Regions from separate parts of the Streptomyces sp. IBSBF 3136 genome, predicted to be linked through region 1. Evidence: riboswitches for the same ligand, from Rfam matches in the RefSeq annotation. Region 1 holds a riboswitch; each other region holds the start of a gene.

Region 1 (7,349 bases):
GACCTGGGCGAACGTCTCCATCGGTCGCGTCCGCAGAGCCACCTGGTAGACCTCGTCGACATCCAGCCCGTACCGCTCCGCCCAGGTTCCCCAGACCCGGCGCTGGTTGCTCACCGCGTCGATCAACGTGCCATCGACGTCGAGCAGGACGCACTTCATGCGGCCCGGCCGCGCAGGTTCATCCGTCACCCGTCGATCATGCCAGGGAGCGAACCGACGTTCCCGGGACAGCCGTTGGACCGTTTCGTCGGCTCCGTCCGGAGCGCCCGGACAGGTCCGTATCAGCGGCGGCCCGAGGCATGGACGGAGGGCGGACGGCTCCCAGGCGTCGCCATGATCTCCTTCCGAATTTCTGTACGTCCTGTACATTTTTTACGGAACGCAGGGCCGCCCGAGGTCCTGTCGCGAGGAGGGGTACGTCCATGACCCGACCGTCCGCCCGCCACGTGCTGCCGGAGTTCACCGAGCGCTCGGGCATGGGCCCACGCACGCTGGACCCCTACGGCAAGCTGTTCGAGAGCCGGGTCGTCTTCCTGGGGACGCCACTCGACGACACCGCGGCGACCGACGTCATCGCCCAGTTCATGCAGCTCGAACACGCTGCTCCGAAGCGGGACATCACGCTCTACCTCAACTGCCCCGGCGGCTCGTTCGGCGCGATGACGGCGGTCTACGACACGCTGCGGTACGTCACCTGCGACGTACAGACCTACTGCCTGGGCCAGGCCGCGTCGGTCGCCGCCGTGCTGCTCGCGGCCGGGACACCGGGCAAGCGGTTCGCCCTGCCCGGCGCACGGGTCGTCCTGGAGCAGCCGGCCCTTCGCGAACCGGCCCGGGGGCAGACCGGCGACCTGCTGATCCAGGCGGCGGAACTGGCCCGTACGCGCGAACTGACGGAGGAGATGCTCGTCCGGCATACCGGGCGCACCGCCGAGCAGGTGCACCAGGACCTGGAGCGGGACATGGTGCTCGACGCGCCCGGCGCACTGGCGTACGGCCTGGTGGACGGTGTCGTCCCGAGTCGCAGGGCCACCCCCGGCGCCGGGCACGCGGGCTGAGCCGCCGATGCTGCCACCGGAACTTCCGCCGCTGCCCGCGCTGACCAGGGCCGAGGGTGAGCTGATCGACCGTTACCTGGAGGCCGTGGACCTGCTGGGCCGGATCAACCCGGCGCAGGACGGGGACACCTACCGCGGGCTGCGCGCGGCGCAGGCCCTCGTGCGCAAGGCGGTCGAACTGCGCGACGCGCTGACCCTGATGCACCAACGAGGTGAGACGGAGCTGCACGGGGACACGCTGGCACGCGCCCTGCGGGTGCTCGACGGCGAGCGCCGCACCGCGCGCGTCGTGCTCCCGCCCGACTGCGTCGGCTGATCCGGACACATCTCCGGGCCGTACGGGCACAGTTGTCGACAGCCCGTACGAGCCCGGCTTGAAACGGCCCGAACGACGTACCCCCGGCCGGCGTATCTCCGAAGCTTTTTTCGGGCCTTCCGACTTGCGCGTCAGGGGGGTTCCGGACCCGCACGAGGCTGCTCCGCCCCAGGTCCGGGGCTACGTGCGGGTTTTGACGGTTGCTCGAACACAGCTCTGTCCACCCGAACGGGTGAGTGGTGAGTAACGCCACAAATTGCCGTTTGCGTTGGGATTTTCCGACTCCTGTGAGTGAAGATCCGTGTCTGACGACAAGCCCCCGCCACCGCGGCGGGGCGGTCCGGGCGGACGCCGAGTCCTGCCGCCGCCCGGATGACCGGTCGACAGGAGTGGATCGGCAGGAGTGGAGGACCCGAGCAAGTCGGGTTGCCGGAACGGACGTTCGTCGCAGACGGACGGTCGTGCCGAGCAGCCCTTGGGGTGAAGCCGCGGCAACGCGGCCGGGCAACTTCGCCAGCCCGAATCCGACAGGTCATCCTTCACAGGCGGCTGACGAAGGGTTGCGCATGACTGCGCTCAATCGTGTCCCGTCGCTCATGGCCAGGGCCGGTACGGCCTCGGCCCTCACGCTTGCCGCCGTGGGCGGCTCGATCGCGGTGCCGGGCCTCGCCACCGACGCCTCGGCCGCGACGCTTGCGACGAAGGCGCTGCAGATCGCCGCGTCGAAGAAGGGTGCCCCGTACGCCTGGGGTGCCACCGGGCCGCGGCGGTTCGACTGCTCCGGGCTGACGCTCTACTCGTTCAAGAAGGCCGGCAAGAAGCTGCCTCGTACGGCGGCCCAGCAGTACAACAAGACGCACCACATCTCGGCCAAGAGCCGTAAGGCCGGCGACCTGGTGTTCTTCCACTCGGGGTCCAGCGTCTACCACGTGGGCATCTACGCCGGTAAGAACAAGATCTGGCACGCGCCGAGGACCGGGTCGGTGGTGCGCCTGGAGAAGATCTGGACCAGGAGCGTCTGGTACGGCCGGGTCAGCTGACTCCGGCTCACCGCGGGAGCGACTCCGGCTGCGGGGCCGCTCCGAGCGCCGTCAGCGCCGTCCCGGTGCCCGTCCGCAGCATGCGGGCGGCCCGGGGCGGGCGCCCGGACGATCAGCGCGAGCGGCAGCGCCTTGGCCGGGCCGATCCTCGGGCGACCCGCCGCGGGGCCCACTGGGCCCACAGGGCGAGTTGCGGCGCGTCCGGCACCGTCCGGCTGCCCCCTACGCTCGGCGGCCGCCCCGAGGACGCTCGACGGCCGTTCCGGGCCTCTCGGCGGCCGTTCCGAGGCCCCTCGGACACAGCGCCGGGGCATCGTCGGGCCCCGCTGCCCGGCACATTCACCTGAACGAGCGAACACCTCCGCCGAAGGCCGAAGTAGCCCTCCTGAGGACTCGACTCCCAGGGCTACGGCTCCTGCCGGCCCGCAGTGGTGACCGGTTCGGCCGGGATGCTCCAGGGGAGTTCGATGGACACTGTCTTGCCGCCCTCGCGTGTGGGGCGGATACGGAGTTTGCCGCCGCACTCCGCGGTGAGCCAGCGGATGATGACCATGCCGCGCCCGTTGTCCTGCTGGACGGCGGCGGGCAGTCTCTTCGGGAAGCGTGGATGGCTGTCCGTGACTCCCATGCGCAGGTGTTCGTCACGGTCCAGCGCGATGTCGACCGTGAAGGTGGGTGACTGCCCGAAGGTGTGCTGTACGGCGTTGGTGGCGAGTTCGGAGACGATGAGCCGCACGGTGTCGGCCAGGTCGGTGTCCGGCGGCAGGCCCCACTCCGCGAGGGTCTCCATCACGTAGGAACGCGCCGCGGAGACCGAGGCGGGATCGCTCGGCAGAGTGACGGATGCTTCCAGATGGTCTGCCATGGCGAGGTCGTCCCTTTCCCACGGGACCGCAGTCCGACGAGGAGTGGATGGTTCGAGTACGGTCCCGGACTGGTGCTGTTTCGCCAGACTGCCATCACCGGGCCGGTCGGGGGAGCGATCCACCAAGATATGCATATATCTGTCGCTCAAAGCGGTGAACTCTGCGACGCGAGACCGTATGTGGGCGGCCCGGAAGGAGTAAGGAGTTCCCCATGCAGAACGGTCCCGCGGTGCGGCGCCGCAAACTGGGCGCCGAACTGCGCACGCTGCGCACCGGGGCGGGGTTCACCAGCGGCGAGGCGGCCCGTCTGGTGGGCTGGCACCAGTCGAAGGTGAGCCGTATCGAGACCGGCGCCAGCGGGGTGAAACCGGCCGATGTGCGGTTACTCCTCGACGCGTACGGGGTGCGGGAGGGCCAACGGCGTGAGCTGCTGCTGATGCTGGCGGGTGCCGAGGAGGCGGGTGGCCGCAGCCGGTGGTGGCACGCGTACCGCGGCATCCTGCCGCCCACCTACCGCGACTTCATCAGCCTGGAGTCACAGGCGAGCAGGATGCGCACCCTGGAGACCACGGTGGTTCCCGGCCTGCTGCAGACGCCCGAATACGCTCGTGCCGTGACCCGCGCGGTCGTCGGCGGCGTGGACGAGGAGCGGCTGGACGCGCTGGTGGAGGTGCGGCTGGCCAGGCAGGACGTACTGCGTGCCGATCCGCCGCTGGAGCTGAGCGCCGTGCTGGACGAGGCGGTGCTCAGGCGTGGGATCGGCGGCCCCGAGGTGATGGCGCGGCAGCTGGAACGGCTGCTGGAGGCCGCCCGACTGCCCCAAGTGCGTCTCCAGGTACTGCCGTTCGGCGCGGGGGCGCATGTCGGCCTCACCGGGCCTTTCGTTATCTTCTCATTTCCGAGCACTTCTGATCTGGATGTGGTTGTTCTCGACCAGTTGACGAGTAGCCTCTACCTGGAACGGAAAGAAGACCTCAGGGCCTACTCGGAGGCCTTCGACACCCTTCGGATCCACGCCCTTTCCCCCGAGGACTCGTTGGAATACATCGCCGGAATAGGTGACGGCGCGTAAGGAGGCACCATGTCAGCACTGCCTCGGAACGTCCCTGCCAGTACCGACCTGCACGACGTGCGCTGGCTGCGCAGCAGCTACAGCACGGGAGCGAACAACTGCGTGGAGACGGCCCGGCCGCGCTGCGGCCCCTGGGCCGGACTGCTCGCCGTGCGCGACTCAAAGAACCCGTCGGGGCCCGCACTGCTCTTCTCCGCGGGAAGCTGGGCGGGCTTCACGGCCACGCTCCGCTGAGCCCGCCCCCTGTCAGTCGGCCGATCCTCAGCGATCCCTGCCGACCCGGACCGATGCTTATCGGTCAGTTCCGATCACACTCGCGCGATGCCCGGCCGTGTCACGCCGACTCATGGTCGTGTTTCGCCGATCACTCGTACAGCGCGTTCGATCTCGGCCCCGGACAGGTCCGCGCGGGCGGTCAGCCTCAGCCGTGAGATGCCGTCGGGCACGGAAGGAGGACGGAAGCAGCCCACGGCCAGGCCTGCCGTACGGCAGTCGGCCGCCCAGCGCACCGCCTGCTCCGGGGACGGAGCCCGCACGGAGACCACCGCGGCGTCCGGACGTACCGCCTCCAGACCCGCGGCGGTCAGCCGTGCGTGCAGTTCCGCGGCGACCGCGCGGGCCCGTGCGGCACGCGCCGGTTCGCGCCGCAGCAGCCGGAGCGCCGCCAGCGCCGCCCCCGCGGCGGCCGGGGCGAGACCCGTGTCGAAGATGAACGTACGGGCCGCGTTGACCAGGTGGTCGATCACCCGGCCCGGGCCGAGCACCGCACCGCCCTGGCTGCCCAGCGACTTGGACAGCGTGACCGTGACCACCACGTCCGGCGCGCCCGCCAGGCCGGCCACGTACGGGGCGCCCTGCCCGCCGTCGCCCAGCACACCGAGGCCGTGGGCGTCGTCCACCACGAGACCGGCGCCGTGCTCCCGGCACGCCTCGGCCAGTGCGGCCAGCGGAGCCGCGTCGCCGTCGACCGAGAAGACGGTGTCGGAGACGACGATCGCATCGCCCTCGTGCGTGCCGAGCGCCTTGGCCACGGCCCGTGGGTCGGCGTGCCCGACCACCTGCGTGGCGCCCCGGGCCAGCCGGCAGCCGTCGATGAGCGAGGCGTGGTTGCCGGCGTCGGACACGATGAGCGACCCGTGCGGGCCCAGCGCGGTGACCGCGGCCAGGTTGGCGGCGTATCCGGAGGAGAAGACCAGCGCCGCCTCGAAGCCGCAGAAGTCCGCGAGCTCGCGCTCCAGCTCCGTGTGCAGCTCGGTGGTGCCGGTGACCAGCCGGGAGCCGGTGGAGCCGCCGCCCCAGGTCCGGGCGGCGGCGGCCGCGCCCTCGGTGACCTCGGGGTGGTGCGCGAGGCCCAGGTAGTCGTTGCTCGCCAGGTCCAGCAGCGGCGAGTCGGCGGGGCGCGGGCGCAGGGTCCGTACGAGTCCCGCGCGGCGCCGCGCCGCGGCCTGCTCGTCGATCCAGCCGAACGCCATGGGTCCTCCGGGGCTTTTGTAGGTAGCGGACAGACATTAGCGGCACGCCCGGCCGGCCACGGTGTGGCGATACCCACACGTCGAACTGCCACTGTTGTGCAAACTCTCCTTGGCCCGGAGCGGCCCCGTAGGACAGGATCGGCTCTCATGGACCTGCTGAACACGCTGGTGGACAAGGGGCTTCGGCGCGAGCTGCCGACCCGCGAGGAAGCTCTGGCCGTGCTGGCCACCTCCGACGACGACCTGCTCGACGTGGTGGCCGCGGCCGGGAAGGTGCGCCGGCAGTGGTTCGGCCGACGGGTGAAACTCAACTACCTGGTCAACCTGAAGTCGGGCCTGTGTCCGGAGGACTGCTCCTACTGCTCGCAGCGGCTGGGCTCCACCGCCGGCATCCTCAAGTACACCTGGCTGAAGCCCGACGAGGCTTCCCAGGCGGCGGCCGCGGGTCTCGCCGGCGGGGCCAAGCGGGTCTGCCTGGTGGCCAGCGGCCGGGGGCCGACGGACCGTGACGTGGACCGGGTCTCCGAGACCATCAAGACCATCAAGGACCAGAACGAGGGCGTCGAGGTGTGCGCGTGCCTCGGGCTGCTCTCCGACGGCCAGGCCGAGCGGCTGCGCGAGGCCGGCGCCGACGCCTACAACCACAACCTGAACACCTCCGAGGCCACCTACGAGGAGATCACCACCACCCACACGTACGCCGACCGGGTGGACACGGTGCAGAAGGCGCACGCGGCCGGCCTGTCCGCCTGCTCGGGTCTGATCGCCGGCATGGGCGAGACCGACGAGGACCTGGTCGACGTCGTCTTCTCGCTGCGTGAACTCGACCCGGACTCGGTGCCGGTGAACTTCCTCATCCCGTTCGAGGGGACCCCGCTCGCCAAGGAGTGGAACCTCACCCCGCAGCGCTGCCTGCGCATCCTCGCGATGGTCCGCTTCGTCTGCCCGGACGTGGAGGTGCGCATCGCGGGCGGCCGCGAGGTCCACCTGCGCACGATGCAGCCGCTCGCCCTGCACCTGGCCAACTCCATCTTCCTCGGCGACTACCTGACCAGCGAGGGCCAGGCGGGCAAGGCCGACCTCGAGATGATCGCGGACGCCGGGTTCGAGGTGGAGGGCGCCGGCGAGGTCACCCTGCCGGAGCACCGCGCGGCAGCCGGCCAGGGCGGCTGCGGGTCGCATGAAGGCGGCGCCGGGTGCGGGTCGCACGAGAGCGCCGGCTGCGGGTCCGTCTGCGGCTCGCACGAGGGGGCGGACGCCTGCGGTACGGCCGCGGTGCCCGCCGCTGCCGCCGAGCCGCGCACGGACCTCGTCGCCGTACGCCGCCGTGGTGCCGGAACGGACCTCGCGCCCAATGCCTGACCTGTCCGGCCCGGACGTGTCCGAGCTGCTGGAGCTGGACCGGCGGCACGTGTGGCATCCGTACGGTCCGATGCCCGGGCGTGCCGAACCGCTCGTCGTGGAGTCGGCGAGCGGGGTCCGGCTGCGGCTCGCCGACGGTACGGGCGAACTGGTCGACGGCATG
Region 2 (7,349 bases), on a different contig from region 1:
GGGCCAGCGCGCGCTCGAAGCGCTCGGCCACCTCGTCCGGGTCGGTGCCGGGACGGATGATGTCGTTGCCGCCCGCGCAGAAGGAGACGAGGTCCGGGGCCAGTTCGACGGCCTTCGGGAGCTGGTCGGCCACGATCTGGTCGAGCAACTTCCCGCGCACGGCCAGGTTCGTGTACGCGAAGTCGCCCTCGGGCCGCCGGTCGGCGAGCAGGACCGCGAACCGGTCCGCCCAGCCGACGAACGCCCCGTCGGGGCCGGGGTCGCCGACGCCCTCGGTGAAGCTGTCCCCCAGCGCCACGTACGACCCGATCACTGATCTGCTGTCATTCTTCGAATCGTCTGCCACGTCGGACCATGATTCACCTTTTTATGTGACCTACGCGACCGTAATACGGGGTTGACGGACGGTGAGATAAGCCACTTCCCCGACAGACGGCACGCGGGAATACACCGCGGCCCGACACACCGCGAGCAGGGCTCGTGCGGGACACACCGAAGGCCGGTCCCGGGGATCGGGGGGCCGGCCTTCGGTGCGTCAGGGAGATGGTTCGTGGGGTGCTCCTCAGCCGACGGGGACGCCGTGCGAGCGGAGGTAGCCGACCGGGTCGACGTCCGACCCGTAGTTCGGGGTGGTGCGGATCTCGAAGTGCAGGTGCGGGCCGGTCACGTTGCCGGTGGCGCCCGACAGTCCGAGCCGCTGACCCGCCGTCACGGTCTGGCCGGCCGACACGGAGAGCTGGGAGAGGTGGCCGTACTGAGCGTAGTAGCCGTCGCCGAGCTTGATGACGACCTGGTTGCCGTAGGCGCCGCCCCATCCGGCGGAGACCACGGTGCCGGCGGCGACCGCCTTGACCGGGGTGCCGGTCGGCACGACGAAGTCGACGCCGGTGTGGTGGCCGCTGGACCACATGCTGCCGGGCACGTGGTAGCCGGTGCCGATGGTGCCGCCGGTGACCGGGAGGGTGTAGCCGGCGGCCGGAGCAGCCTGCTCGGCCGGGGCGGCCTGCGCCGCAGGAGCCGCTTGGGCGGCCGGGGCGGAGGGGGCCGGCTGCGCTGCCGGGGCGGACGGGGCCGGCCGCGGACGCGAGGACGTCCTCGAAGCCGCGGAGGACTCGGTGTGCGCCGTGTGCGCCGTGTCCGCCTTCGCGCCGAGGGACAGCTTCAGGCCCGGGTGGATCAGCGCGGGGTCCGCGCCGACGGCCTGCCGGTTGTCCTGGTAGAGCCGCTGCCAGCCGCCCTCGACGTGCTGCTCGTCGGCGATCCTCGCCAGGCAGTCCCCGGTCCTCACCGTGTAGCTGCGCGCGCCCTGGCCCGTCTGCGCGGCGGCCTTCTCCGCGGCCGCGTTCTGCACGGCGGGCAGGGACCGGGCCGACCCGCCGGGAGCGGTCTGCGGCGTGGCGGCGTGCGCTCCGGTGGCCCCGAGGAGCGGCAGGGCCAGTGCGGCACCGCCGGTTCCGGCGACGGCGATGGAGCGGCTGAGACGCCGGTTCCTGGGGCGTCGGTGCTTACCCTTCGCGGGCATGGCGCGTTCCTCTCCGGCGCCTGCGAGGTGAGCTGTCGGGTTCGGGCTGGAGCTGCCCGGCCGCTCACCGCGGCTGCACCCCGAGCCTGTGCCCCGGAGACCGGGACAGGCAGTCGTACCTGAGGGGTCCCCCGCTCCTGCCGAACACGGGTCATGTGTGTGGGGACTCCGGGCGGCGGCAGGATTCGGCGTTCCGTCCGGATTGGTGGCGAACGTAAGCGAGCGGGACGTGGCCGGACAAGCAACCTGGTCTCGGCAGGAGCCCCCCAGATGATCCAATTCGGGAAAGTACGGTCACTCTGTGTGAATTCCGGACGGCGCGTCGTGTCGAATTCCCTCGTCCGCACCGGAATTACGTGCACATGACGCGCCACACTGGGTCACGGCTATGACGCTCCTCACGCCCCCGTCCGCCACCCTCCGCCAATCCGGATCGAGTTGGAGGAATACGGCGATTCGGACAGGCGGGCAGGCAGGCTAGACGCGGCGCAGCCGGAGGACGGTGGCGTCCAGGTCGCCCTTGAGGCCGGTGCGCAGGCCGTGGTGCAACAGGACCGCACCCCGATACACTTCGCCCGTTTCGCGGCATTCGTACGATGCGGTGGGGTCGAGTCCACGCAGCCGCAGCGCCGGTACCGGCTCGCCGTAGTGCTGCGCCTGGAGGCAGGCGAGGACGACCGACTCGTCCCCGAGGACGTACTGGACGGCGCTCTGCCCGCCCGCCGGGGGCAGCAGCCGGTACAGCTCGCCCCGCTGGACGACCGGGCGTATCTCCTTGTAGAGCTCCACCCACCGGCGGGCCTCGGCCAGCTCCTCGCCGGTCCACCCGGTGAGGTCGCCGCCGACGCCGAGCACCCCGGCCATCGCGCTGACGAAGCGGAACCGCAGCGAGCTGACCCGGCCGTTGAGCTGGGTGTTCGGGCTGTCGGTGACCCAGGCCGCCATCACCCGCGCGGGATGGATCTGGCTGAAGCCGTGCTGGATGGCGAGCCGGTCGAGCGGGTCGGTGTTGTCGGAGGTCCACACCTGGTCGGTGCGGCTGAGCACACCGAGGTCGATCCGGCCGCCGCCACCCGAGCAGGACTCGAAGGCGACCCGGGGGTGGGCGGCGCGCAACCGGTCCAGCAGCGCGTAGAAGGCGCGGACGTGGTCGGTCCACAGGCGCTGCGGATACGGCTCCCCGGGCCAGCCGGCGTCGGTGAAGCAGCGGTTGAAGTCCCACTTCACGTAGTCGATCGGGGCGCTGGACAGCAGGGCGTCCAGCTGTCCCCACAGGTACTCCTGGACGTCCTCGCGGGCGAGGTTGAGCACCAGTTGGTTGCGCAGCTCCGTCCGCCTGCGCCCCGCCTGGTACTGCACCCAGTCGGGGTGGGCCCGGTAGAGGTCGCTGTCGGCGTTGACCATCTCGGGCTCGACCCAGATGCCGAACTGCATGCCGAGGCCGTGCACCTGGTCCGCCAAAGGCTTCAGCCCGTGCGGGAAGCGGTCGGGGTTGGGCGTCCAGTCGCCTAGCCCGGCCCGGTCGCCGGTGCGGGCGCCGAACCAGCCGTCGTCCACGACGAACAGTTCGACGCCGATGTCGGCGGCGTGCCGGGCGAGGGCGGCCTGCTGGTCCTCCGAGATGCCGAAGCCGGTCGCCTCCCAGGAGTTGAACAGCACCGGCCGGTCCCGCGCGGCGTCCGGGATCACGTGGTCCCGCTGGTAGGCGTGCCAGGTGCGGCTGGCACCGCCGAAGCCGCCGTCGCTCCACAGGCCGGCGAAGACGGGTGTGGTGTACGACTCCCCCGGCTCCAGGAGCAGCAGCCCCGAGTCGTCCCAGCCGGCGCCGCCGGTGATCTGCACGCGCGCGTCGGGGAGTTGCGCGACGGCGATCCGCCAGGAGCCGGACCAGCCGAGCGCGCAGCCGTACACCTCGCCGCGCTCCTCGGTCGCGTCGGTGTCCAGCGCGACCCAGGGCAGGTGCTGGTGGCCGGTGTGGCCGCGGCGGCTGCCGATGACCTTCTCGCCGTAGGTGAGGGGGGCGGTGGTGAGCAGGGACTCGGCGGCCCAGCGGCCGTGCAGCTGGGACAGCCGCCAGCCCTCGCGCTCCGGCAGGGTCCAGGTGGCGGCGTCGGCCCGCAGCAGCTCCACGCGCGCGTCCCCGCCGTTGGCCACGGTCACCCAGCGTTCCACCACGTCCCCGCGCATCCGGTGGTGCAGGGTGATCGCCACGCCGTCGTCGTCGAAGCGCAGCCGCAGCTCGTCGGTGCCGGCGCCGGTGTCGGGGTCGGGCCCGGTCTCGTAGGACACGAAGCGCCATTCGGTGCCGCGTCGTTCACCGGTGCGCACGGACAGGGCGGGGCGGACGAAGCGGGGGCCGCCCTCGACGGGGTACTCCTCGTGGCCGTCGAGCGGGGACTCGAAGGGCCAGTAGCCGGGCAGCGGGCGCTCCGCCAGCTCCTCGGCGTCCGCGAGCGCGATCCGTGGCCCCCAGTGCAGGTGCAGCAGCTCGTCCGCCCCGGTGAGATGCAGGGCATAGCTGCTGGTGGGCCCCGAGAGGAGCCACGTACGACCGTTTTCGGCGATGTCCACCATCGAGACCTCACAGGTGCCAACAGATCCGCTCAAGTGCGAACATCATCAGGTCGGGTGGCCCCCGCTGGCAACGCCTGTGGACAACTCATTGCCCGAGGAAATCGATGTCGTATCGTCGACGCAGTGCCCGTCGCCGAGCCGCGCCGGCGGGAGCGAGCCGCAAAGGAGCCCCCGTGACGCAGCAGGTCCCGTCGACCGAGCCGGAGCTGGCCGCCGTACGCAACTTCCGTGACGTGGGCGGGCTGCCGACCGTGGACGGGCGGCGGGTGCGGCAGGGGGTGCTGTTCCGCAGCGGCCACCTCGCGCACGCCACCGCCGAGGACGCGGCCTTCCTCGGCTCCCTGGGCCTGCACACGATCTTCGACTTCCGCAACGCCGCCGACCAGCGGCTGGAGGGCCCGGACGTCGAGCTGCCCGGCGTGCGCAATGTGAACCTGCCGCTGAGCGACCCGGCGGACGGCGCCGAGTTCTGGAAGATGGTCCGCAACGGCGACCTCGACCAGCTCCGCTCGATCCTGGCGGACGGCAAGGGGGCGGCCCGGATGATCGCCTCGTACCGCGCGATCGTCACCCAGCGCACCGCCGAGCACTCCCGGGTGCTGCACGCGCTGGCCGAGGACAGTGTGCCCGCGCTGATGCACTGCGCGGCCGGGAAGGACCGCGCGGGCATCTCCATAGCCGTCACGCTCCTCGCCGTGGGCGTGGAGCGCGAGGCGGTCATCGCGGACTACCTGGAATCCAACGCCAAGCACCGCCGCTACAAGGTGCGCCGCGCCGGCAACCCGGACACCGCGTACACGCCCGAGGTCATGGAGCTGCTCAGCCCTCTCTTCGACGCGCGCGCCGAGTACCTGTCGGCGGCCTTCGAGAGCATCGAGGAGACCTGGGGCGACCTCGACACCTACTTCGAGCAGGGGCTGCGGCTCACCCCCGGGGCCCGGGAGCGGCTGCGCGAGCGGCTCGTGGACTGACGCCGCTCAGCTCTTGGCGCCGATCGCGAACAGCAGGTAGAGGAACGCGGCGAAGAGGTGGCCGACGGCGATGTAGATGATCAGCCGGATCCACAGCGAGCGGGGGAACTTCTCCTCGAAGTCGCTCATGGCAACTCTCCAGTCGGGTGGCCCAGGCACAGCGTGGCCGTGGGGCTCTGCAGCAGGGTGTGGACGAACAGCAGCTCCACGCCGTCGTGGTCCTCGGCGGCGAGCCGGTGCGGGGTGAGCGAGTCGAAGTGCGCGCTGTCACCGGGCGCGAGCAGATGCGCGGTGTCACCCAGCCGCAGCCTGAGCCGCCCCTTGAGGACGTGGAGCCACTCCTCGCCGGGATGGACGCGCACGATGTCGCCCTGGGTGCCGTACGGCACCCGGACCCGCAGCGCCTGCATGCCGCGCCTGGACGACCCGGCCTGGAAGTAGGTCCAGCCGCCCGCGTGGGTCGGTTCCATGTCGGCGGCGCGTACGATCGAGTCGCGTTCGGCGACCGTCTCGCCGAGCAGCTCCGAGACGGTCGTACCGTAGGTACGGGCGAGCGCGAGCAGCATCGGCAGCGAGGGCTGGCGCTGCCCCGTCTCCAGGCGGGACAGATGGGCGGGCGAGAGCCCGGCGGACCGGGCGGCGGCCTCCAGGGTGAGGCCGGCGCGCCTGCGCAGGGCGCGGAGCTGTGGGGCGACGGCGGGCAGCTCGTCCCCGGGCCCCGGCTCGGGAGCGTTCATGTCTCCATTGAGCCGGACTTTTGCCTCTGCGGCAAATTTATTGCCTCAGAGGCAAAAGCCCCGGACCCGCACGTCAGCGGTTGGCCACCGCCTGTTTGATCAGGGTCTTGCCGAAGTCCCACATCAGGCCGCCGCCGCTGTGCGCGTCGTCCATCACCGCGGTGAAGGCCGTCACGAACCGGTCCACGTCCGCCTCGTCGACGACCAGCGGCGGGATGAGCTTGATCACCTCCAGGTGGTCGCCGGAGACCTGGGTGAGGATCCGGTGCCGTTGCAGCAGCGGTACGACGACCATCTGGGCGAACAGGCCCTTGCGCGCGGCCTGCAGCATGGTCCAGCGCCCCCGCAGCTTCAGCGACGAGGGCCTGCCGAACTCGATGCCGATCATCAGGCCGCGACCGCGCACGTCGGCGAGCAGCTCGTAGCGGTCGATCAGCGCGCTGAGCCGGGACTTCAGCAGGTCACCCGTGCGCCGCACCCCGGCGACGATCTGCTCGTTCTCCATGACCGACAGCACGGCGAGCCCGGCCGCCATCGCCTGGGCGTTGGCCCCGAAGCTCGCCGAGTGCACCAGCACCCGGTCCATCGACGAGTAGACCTTCCGGAAGATCCAGTCCCTGCCGAGGGTCGCGCCGACCGGGACGTAGCCGCCGGACAGCGCCTTCGCCACGCACACCAGGTCCGGTTCGACGCCGTCCTCGTGCTGGTAGGCGTAGAAGTCGCCGGTGCGGCCGAGGCCGGTCTGCACCTCGTCGGCGATGAGCAGGGCCTTGTGCCGGTGCAGCAGGTCCTGGGCGGCCCGCAGGTAGCCGGGCGGTGCCTCGTGCACGCCCTTGCCCTGGATCGGCTCCACGATCAGCGCGGCGACGTCGCCCTTCCTCAGTTCCCGCGCCAGGGCGTCGAGATCGCCGAGGGGTACGGCGGTGTCGGGCAGCAGCGGGGCGAAGCCGTCGCGGAAGCCGTCCTCGCCGTTGACCGACAGGGAGCCGGTGGTCAGGCCGTGGAAGGCGTGGTCGCAGTAGAGGATCCGCGGCCTCCCGGTGGCGTAGCGGGCGAACTTCAGGGCCGTCTCGACCGCCTCGGTGCCGCTGTTGCCGAAGAACACCCGGTCCAGGTGCGGGCTGTGCGCGAGCAGCCGCTCGGCGAGCAGTCCGGGCAGCGGCTGGCAGTCGAAGCGGGTGAGGTCGGCGAGGCCCGCGTCGAGGACGTCGTGCAGCGCCTTGCGGACGACCGGGTGGTGCCGGCCGAGGCCCATCACCCCGAACCCGGCCAGCATGTCCAGGAAGTCGTTGCCGTCCGCGTCGAAGAAGTGGGCGCCTTCGGCGCGTTCGTAGACCTTGTCGAAGCCGATGGTGTGCAGCATGCGCGGGAGCTGCGGGTTCAGGTACTTCGCGTGCAGCTCGTAGCGCTCGGCCCCGCGCTCGGCGAGGAGGGCGCCGAGATCGAACTCGGTGGTCATTCAGCTTTCTCCTTGACTGTGCCCCCCATGTCCCTGACGGCCAGGCTCGCGCCGATCCGGCCGGCGACCTCGACGGGCGTGAGGCC
Region 3 (7,349 bases), on a different contig from region 1:
TGTCCGTGTCGGACGCCGCCGAGGACGTGATCGGGGTGATCCGCGGCGGAGCCCGCGGTTATGTCACCAAGACCATCACGGGCACCGACCTGATCGACTCGATCTTCCGGGTGCAGGAGGGCGACGCCGTCTTCTCGCCGCGGCTGGCCGGGTTCGTCCTGGACGCCTTCGCCTCCACCGACGCCCCGCCGGTCGACGAGGACCTGGACCGCCTCACCCAGCGCGAACGGGAGGTGCTGCGCCTGATCGCCCGCGGCTACGCGTACAAGGAGATCGCCAAGCAGCTGTTCATCTCGGTGAAGACGGTCGAGTCGCACGTCTCGGCGGTCCTGCGCAAGCTCCAGCTGTCCAACCGGCACGAGCTGACCCGCTGGGCCACCGCCCGCCGCCTGGTCTGACCGCAGTACCGGCCGGCCTCAGGCCACCCGGGTCGCCCCGGCGAACGGCATCTGGTCGATGGGGGCCAGGCGGACCGGCGCCGACGGGTTCGGGGCGTGGATCATCTGCCCGTTGCCCACGTAGATGCCGACGTGGCTGATGCCGGAGTAGAAGAACACCAGGTCGCCCGGTCGCAGTTCGGCGCGGGAGACCCGCCGGCCGGCGTTGATCTGGGCGTAGGTGGTGCGGGGGAGCGAGACCCCGGCGGAGTGGTAGGCGGCCAGGGCCAGGCCCGAGCAGTCGAAGGCGTCCGGGCCGGTCGCGCCCCACACGTACGGGCTGCCGAGCTTCCGGTAGGCATAGGCGACGGCCGCCGCGGCGCGGGAGTCCGGGGCGGAGGCGGTCGATCCCGGCTCGTCCAGCGGCGGCCGGGCGTCCGGGGTGGACCGTGTGGCATGCCGCGGCGCTCCGCCGTCCCCGGTCACCTGCGCCCGTTCCCGCGGAGTGAGCCGCGCCAGCAGCCGGCGCGCCTGCGCCAGCTTCTCCGTGATGGTCCGCTTCTGCCGCCTCAGTTCCGCCTGCCGCGACCGCAGCGCCGTCAGCTCGCCGCGGGCGGCCCCGCGCAACTGCTCGACCTCCCGCAGTTGCTCGCGCACCCGGGCCACCGCCCCGGCCCGCTGGGCGCCGGCCCGCTCCGCGAACGCGGCGCCGTCCAGGTACCGGTCGGGGTCGCTGGAGAGGGCGAGCTGCCAGGCGGGGTCGATGCCGCCCTCGCGGTACTGCGCCGCGGCGAAGGACCCCAGCGCGTCGCGGGCCGAGTCGAGCTTCTGCTGCTTGCGCGCGGTCTCGTCCCGCAGCGAGTTCAGCCGTCGCTGGGCCGCGCCGGCCTTCTCCTTGGCCCCGTCGTAGGTCTCGGTGGCGGCCTCCGCCTGCTGGTACAGCTTGTCCACCTTGGCCTTCACCTGCGCCGCGGTCAGTTCCGGGGCGGCGCTGCCGGTGCCGTCGAACACCGCGGCGGTGGCCGCGCCCGCGAGGGCGAGGGTGACGGCCGTACGGGCGGTGCTGCCGCCGAGCGAGCGCTGTCGGGGCTTGCGGTGCGCTGCCACCTGGACCGTCACGACCTTTCGTGGGACTGCTGCGTCTGGGGCGATCGAGGCGACCGGCGATGGCCCGCACAGGGGGAGCGGGCCACCGCCGGGCCTTTCTCGGCGCGGCGACCGGCGGCCGCCCCTGGCCCGGGCGGCGGTGGGGTGCCGGTCACCTGGGGGAGGACGCTAGGCCCGTCTGTGACAGGTTGGTAACGCGGAGTACGGAACTGGCGCCGACGGATCGAAACGTGACCGTAAGTGACCGTATCGCCGTGCCGGAGTCGTCGTCTTCACGTAGCGTGGTGACCGATGCGCGGAATGCGGGACACCAGGGAGTGCTGGGGTGCTATGGGGCGCATATATGCAAGAGGCGCCGGCTGTCACACAGGGCCCGGTGACAGCCGGTCGGGGAGCCCTCATTAGGCTCCGGGCTCATGGACGTACTCATCCATCTCCTCGTCGGCCTGCACATCATCGGCATCGCCGCACTGCTCGGTGGTTTCCTCACCCAGATGAAGGCGATGGGCCGGGGCACGGCGCGCTTCGTCCCCGGGATGCTGCACGGCGCCTTCACCATGCTGGTCACCGGCGTGGCCCTGGTCGGGCTCAACGAGGCCGACGGCCACCACGTCAACACCTTCAAGATCGGCGTGAAGCTGGCCCTGCTCATCGTGATCCTCGGGCTGGTCTACGTGCAGCGCGACGAGGAGAAGGTGGACAAGCGCGTCTTCGGCCTGGTCGGCCTGCTGACCACGGCGAACATCTTCATCGCCGTGCTGTGGACGTGACGCTCAGAGCCGGGCGCTGATCCCGGCCCGGGCGTCGAGGACCGCGCCCACCGCGACCGCGAGCCACGCGGCCACCGCCACCCACATCAGCACCTGCCCCAGGCTACGCAGCCACGGGACGTCCAGGACGGTCGCGCCCGACAGCACGGCCGCGGCGGTCATCCCCTGCGGGAACACCGTCGCCCACCGCCGCACGTCGTAGGCCGGCCGCGGCCGGGCCACCTCGGCCACCAGCAGCACGGCGTACCAGGCCAGACTCAGGACGAGCAGCGCGCCCGTCATGTCGCGCAGCACCCCCTCGTCGTCGTCGTTCCACAGGTACAGCCGCGCGCTGTCGGCGGCGAGCAGCCTCGCACCGGCCAGTGCCGAGATGGCGAGCGCCCCGCCCGCGATCCACTGGTCCCCGGCCCCCTGCCACAACTGCCGGGGGTCGAAGCGCGGCAGGGCGACGCAGTAGAGCACCAGACCCAGCCAGAACAGCACCAGCGCGGCATGCGCGAGCCACGCCGTGCTCTCGGCCGCGGCCAGGGTGGCCGCAAGCACCGCGAGTCCCTCGGTGCCCACGCAGCACAGGAACACCGCTCCCGGCATGCGCCGCTCCCAGCGCCGTACGACCAGGAACAGCAGCACCGGCCAGAGCAGCGCCGCCAGCGCCAGGAACTCCTCGGCCGGCGTCTGGCTGCCGAGCGCCGACAGGCGGGTGCCGAGCACCGTCGTGGCGGCCACGGCGGTGATCGAGCCCGGAGTCCCCGCGTCGGCCAGCCAGCGCTGCCGCCGCCACACCAGCCGGGCGCAGAAGTCGGCGGCCAGCGCCAGCCAGGCGAGGCAGCCGAGCCAGAGGAAGACCCGGGACACCGTCTCGTGGCCCGTCATGTGGAGGGCGATCGAGACGATGCCGGTCGCCAGGACGGCGGCGCCCGCCGCCGGCGGACGCTCCGCCCACCACGCGCGCAGACCTGAGATGCCGGGCATGATCCAGATGCTAGGGAGCCGCGCGAGCCGCACGGCGAGGCCACGCGCGCGTGGGGCTCGAAAAGACGACGACGGTACGTCCGCGCATCCGGGCGTCCGGACGCGCGGACGCGCGTCAGGCGGGCCGGACCACGCTGTGGACGACCCGGTCGCCGCCGTGCTGGACGGACTCCTCGCGGACGTACGCGCCGGGCCCCGGCGCGTGGATCATCGTCCCGTCCCCCGTGCACAGGCCCACATGGCTCAGGTCTTCGTGGAAGAAGACCAGGTCACCGGGGCGCGCGTCGGCGAGCGGGACCGTCGTGCCCAGGGCGGCCTGGGCACGGGCGGTGCGCGGCAGGATGACACCGGCGGCCTTCCAGGCGGCCCGGGTGAGACCGGCGCAGTCGTAGGAGCCGGGCCCGCTGGCCCCGTTCACGTACGGCTTGCCGATCTGGGCGCGGGCGAACGCGATCGCCAGGCCGGCCCTGGTGGCACGCCCGCCCGGGGACGTCCCGTACGACGGTGCCGCGGCCTCCCGCGGCCCGCGCGGTCCGGCCTCGGCCGGTGTCGGGGCCTGGGCCTGGGCCAGGGGCGCAGCCGGGGCAGGTGCCGGGGCCGTTGTCGGAGCCAGGGCCGGGGCCGGCGGCGGCTCCGCCGGGGCGGTCAGCCGGGCCAGCAGTCCGCGGGCGGCGGCGAGCTTGTGCTGGACGGCCGCCTTGGCGGTCTTCGGGTCGTACGCCGGTGCGGCCGCGGGGGCGGCCTCCTGCCGCCGGCCGGCGGCTCCGGCGCGCTCGGGGGCGTGCGCCGGGGGGCCCGGAACCGGGGCCTCGGCGTCGGTCTCGGTGCTCCTGGCGGTCTCCTGGCGCTTCTTCACCGTCGAGGCCAGCCGGTCCATCAGCCGGGTCTGGTGGAAGTAGTCGGGCGGGCGCTGGTCCCGCTCCGGCTCCTGCGGGCCGTCGCTGAACGCCGCTTTCCCGCGCAGTGAGTCCAGCCGGCCCCACTGCCGTCCGGTCCGTTCCTGGGTGTCCTCGGACGGCGCGGCCGGCGACTCGGCCCGCCGGTAGAACTCGTCGATCTTCTTCTCGATCTCCTCCACGCTCGGCCTGCCGTCGTCGACGGGGGCCGCCTCGGCCGTCTGGGACAGGACGGCCACGGAGGTGAACGCGGCGGTGGCGAGAGCGGGGGTGCGCAGACCCGGTCCACTTCCGCCGGGCCGCGGCTTGCGGTGCGACGCCAAGGGTGGCGACTCCTTCCAACGTGCCGCCTACCGGGTTAGCTGTCGGGTTCGGGCGGGTGGTTCGGAAGGGTTGCCCTACGGCGTCGTCCCGGTCGGGAGTCGGCCGATTCACCCCGGGATCGGTGGGTCCCCGGCTCCGGCCGCGTGAGGCGCACCGGACTCGGCGGAGGCCACGACGCCCGGCGACGTTCGCCGGAAGGGGTGCGTGCGGCCTGACGGCAACCTAGCCAACTCGTGTGACTCCTGTGAAGGTTGGTGTGCCTTATGTCCGATACATTTCCGTGACCTGGCCCATGTTTCACACCGGTGTGACAGGGCGCTTTCGCAGCGTGAGGGCCATGTCGGCCCCCGCGGCGTGAGGACCGGCCGCGGTGCGTCGTGTCCGGTTGCGAACCCCGCGCGGGCCGGGTTTCAGGGGCGGGGACCGGTTGTCGGTGCGGCGCCCTAGACTCGTAGAGCGATGAGCAGCCTCTTTGACGACAGCTTCCTGGCGGACCTCCAGGCCCCTCGTGGGCACGAGGAGGAACACCCGCCGCCGCCCGAGGACGATCACGCGCCGGAGCCCGTTCCGGACGATCTGTTCGGCGGGAAGTTCGACGTGCCGCCGGACCGTGACGCCCACTACCGTGACGGCGCCCCCCGCCCCGCGCTCGACGCGGCCGCGCTCCTCGACGGGCTGAACGAGAACCAGCGCGCGGCCGTCGTCCACGCCGGCTCACCGCTGCTCATCGTCGCCGGCGCCGGCTCGGGCAAGACCCGGGTGCTCACCCACCGCATCGCCCACCTGCTCGCCGAGCGGCAGGTGCACCCCGGCCAGATCCTCGCGATCACCTTCACCAACAAGGCCGCGGGCGAGATGAAGGAGCGCGTGGAGCAGCTCGTCGGCCCGCGCGCGAACGCGATGTGGGTCATGACCTTCCACAGCGCGTGCGTGCGGATCCTGCGCCGCGAGTCGAAGAGGCTCGGCTTCACCTCGTCCTTCTCGATCTACGACGCCGCCGACAGCAAGCGCCTGATGGCCCTGGTCTGCCGGGACCTCGACCTCGACCCCAAGCGCTTCCCGCCCAAGTCCTTCAGCGCCAAGATCAGCAACCTCAAGAACGAGCTGATCGACGAGGAGGACTTCGCCGCCCAGGCCACCGACGGCTTCGAGAAGACCCTCGCCCAGGCGTACGCGCTCTACCAGTCGCGGCTGCGCGAGGCCAACGCGCTCGACTTCGACGACCTGATCATGACGACGGTCAACCTGCTGCGCGCCTTCCCGGACGTCGCCGAGCACTACCGCCGCCGCTTCCGGCACGTCCTGGTCGACGAGTACCAGGACACCAACCACGCCCAGTACGCGCTGGTGCGCGAACTCGTCGGGACCGCGGAGCACCCGGTGGACGTCCCGCCGAGCGAGGCCGACCTGCCGCCCGCCGAACTCTGCGTGGTCGGTGACGCGGACCAGTCGATCTACGCCTTCCGCGGCGCGACCATCCGCAACATCCTCCAGTTCGAGGAGGACTACCCGGACGCCACGACGATCCTGCTGGAGCAGAACTACCGCTCCACCCAGACGATCCTCTCCGCGGCCAACGCGGTCATCGAGCGCAACGAGTCCCGCCGTCCCAAGAACCTGTGGACCAACGCCGGCCAGGGCGCGCGGATCACCGGCTACGTGGCGGACACCGAGCACGACGAGGCCCAGTTCGTCGCCGACGAGATAGACCGCCTCACGGACGCGGGCGAGGCCAAGGCCGGGGACGTCGCCGTCTTCTACCGCACCAACGCCCAGTCCCGTGTCTTCGAAGAGGTCTTCATCCGCGTCGGCCTGCCCTACAAGGTCGTCGGCGGCGTCCGCTTCTACGAGCGCAAGGAGGTCCGGGACGTCCTGGCCTACCTGCGCGTCCTCGCCAACCCCGAGGACTCCGTGCCGCTGCGCCGTATCCTCAACGTCCCCAAGCGGGGCATCGGCGACCGCGCGGAGGCGATGGTCGACGCCCTCGCCCAGCGCGAGAAGATCAGCTTCCCGCAGGCGCTGAAGCGGGTGGACGAGGCGTACGGCATGGCGGCGCGCTCCACCAACGCGGTCAAGCGGTTCAACACGCTGATGGAGGACCTGCGTACCGTCGTGGAGTCCGGCGCCGGCCCCGCGACCGTCCTGGAGGCGGTGCTGGAACGCACCGGCTACCTGGCCGAGTTGCAGTCCTCCACCGACCCGCAGGACGAGACCCGCATCGAGAACCTCCAGGAACTCGCCGCCGTGGCCCTGGAGTTCGAGCAGGAGCGCGGCGAGGGCGAGACCGGTACGCTCGCCGACTTCCTGGAGCAGGTCGCCCTGGTCGCCGACTCCGACCAGATCCCGGACGAGGAGGACGGCGCCGGCGTCATCACCCTGATGACCCTGCACACGGCCAAGGGACTAGAGTTCCCGGTCGTCTTCCTGACCGGCATGGAGGACGGCGTCTTCCCGCACATGCGCGCCCTCGGCCAGACCAAGGAGCTGGAGGAGGAGCGGCGCCTGGCCTACGTCGGCATCACGCGCGCCCGTGAGCGGCTCTACCTCACGCGCTCGGCTATGCGCAGCGCCTGGGGACAGCCCTCGTACAACCCGCCCTCCCGCTTCCTGGAGGAGATCCCGACCGCCCACCTGGAGTGGAAGCGGACGGGCGCTCCCGCGCCGCGGTCCGCCGCGCCGGTCTCCGGCATCGCGGCCTCGCTCTCCTCGACCCGCTCGCGCTCCTCGGCGGCGGGCGCGTCCGGGTTCGCCACCCGGCGGGCCTCCGAGAAGCCGGTGGTGTCCCTCGCCGTCGGGGACCGGGTCACCCACGACCAGTTCGGGCTCGGCACGGTCGTCGCGGTCTCGGGCGTGGAGGACAAGGCCCAGGCGACGATCGACTTCGGGGACGGCAAGCCGAAGCG

The links. Region 1 has a riboswitch for cyclic di-AMP ahead of V7E45_RS32305 (C40 family peptidase). Riboswitches for the same ligand answer to the same signal wherever they lie in the genome.
Region 2: another riboswitch for cyclic di-AMP. It lies ahead of V7E45_RS07170 (M23 family metallopeptidase); the one in region 1 lies ahead of V7E45_RS32305 (C40 family peptidase).
Region 3: another riboswitch for cyclic di-AMP. It lies ahead of V7E45_RS14665 (C40 family peptidase); the one in region 1 lies ahead of V7E45_RS32305 (C40 family peptidase).

Annotation. Positions count from the first base shown of each region.
Region 1 is NZ_JAJSZC010000214.1:1,943-9,291, reverse strand. Features, by position in the region: gene V7E45_RS32320 (HAD family hydrolase) at 1-189, opposite strand, end outside; gene V7E45_RS32315 (ATP-dependent Clp protease proteolytic subunit) at 423-1,058, shown strand; gene V7E45_RS32310 (hypothetical protein) at 1,066-1,374, shown strand; cyclic di-AMP (ydaO/yuaA leader) riboswitch at 1,808-1,937, shown strand; gene V7E45_RS32305 (C40 family peptidase) at 1,941-2,414, shown strand; gene V7E45_RS32300 (ATP-binding protein) at 2,821-3,279, opposite strand; gene V7E45_RS32295 (helix-turn-helix domain-containing protein) at 3,492-4,352, shown strand; gene V7E45_RS32290 (DUF397 domain-containing protein) at 4,362-4,586, shown strand; gene V7E45_RS32285 (8-amino-7-oxononanoate synthase) at 4,697-5,824, opposite strand; gene bioB (biotin synthase BioB) at 5,972-7,186, shown strand; gene V7E45_RS32275 (adenosylmethionine--8-amino-7-oxononanoate transaminase) at 7,179-7,349, shown strand, end outside.
Region 2 is NZ_JAJSZC010000021.1:6,020-13,368, forward strand. Features, by position in the region: gene V7E45_RS07165 (SGNH/GDSL hydrolase family protein) at 1-313, opposite strand, end outside; gene V7E45_RS07170 (M23 family metallopeptidase) at 563-1,522, opposite strand; cyclic di-AMP (ydaO/yuaA leader) riboswitch at 1,527-1,684, opposite strand; gene V7E45_RS07175 (alpha-galactosidase) at 2,000-4,096, opposite strand; gene V7E45_RS07180 (tyrosine-protein phosphatase) at 4,270-5,067, shown strand; gene V7E45_RS07185 (DUF6126 family protein) at 5,074-5,196, opposite strand; gene V7E45_RS07190 (helix-turn-helix domain-containing protein) at 5,193-5,804, opposite strand; gene V7E45_RS07195 (aspartate aminotransferase family protein) at 5,878-7,263, opposite strand; gene dxs (1-deoxy-D-xylulose-5-phosphate synthase) at 7,260-7,349, opposite strand, start outside.
Region 3 is NZ_JAJSZC010000055.1:15,968-23,316, reverse strand. Features, by position in the region: gene V7E45_RS14685 (response regulator transcription factor) at 1-398, shown strand, start outside; gene V7E45_RS14680 (C40 family peptidase) at 417-1,484, opposite strand; gene V7E45_RS14675 (hypothetical protein) at 1,901-2,254, shown strand; gene V7E45_RS14670 (tellurite resistance/C4-dicarboxylate transporter family protein) at 2,258-3,226, opposite strand; gene V7E45_RS14665 (C40 family peptidase) at 3,342-4,445, opposite strand; cyclic di-AMP (ydaO/yuaA leader) riboswitch at 4,454-4,621, opposite strand; gene pcrA (DNA helicase PcrA) at 4,906-7,349, shown strand, end outside.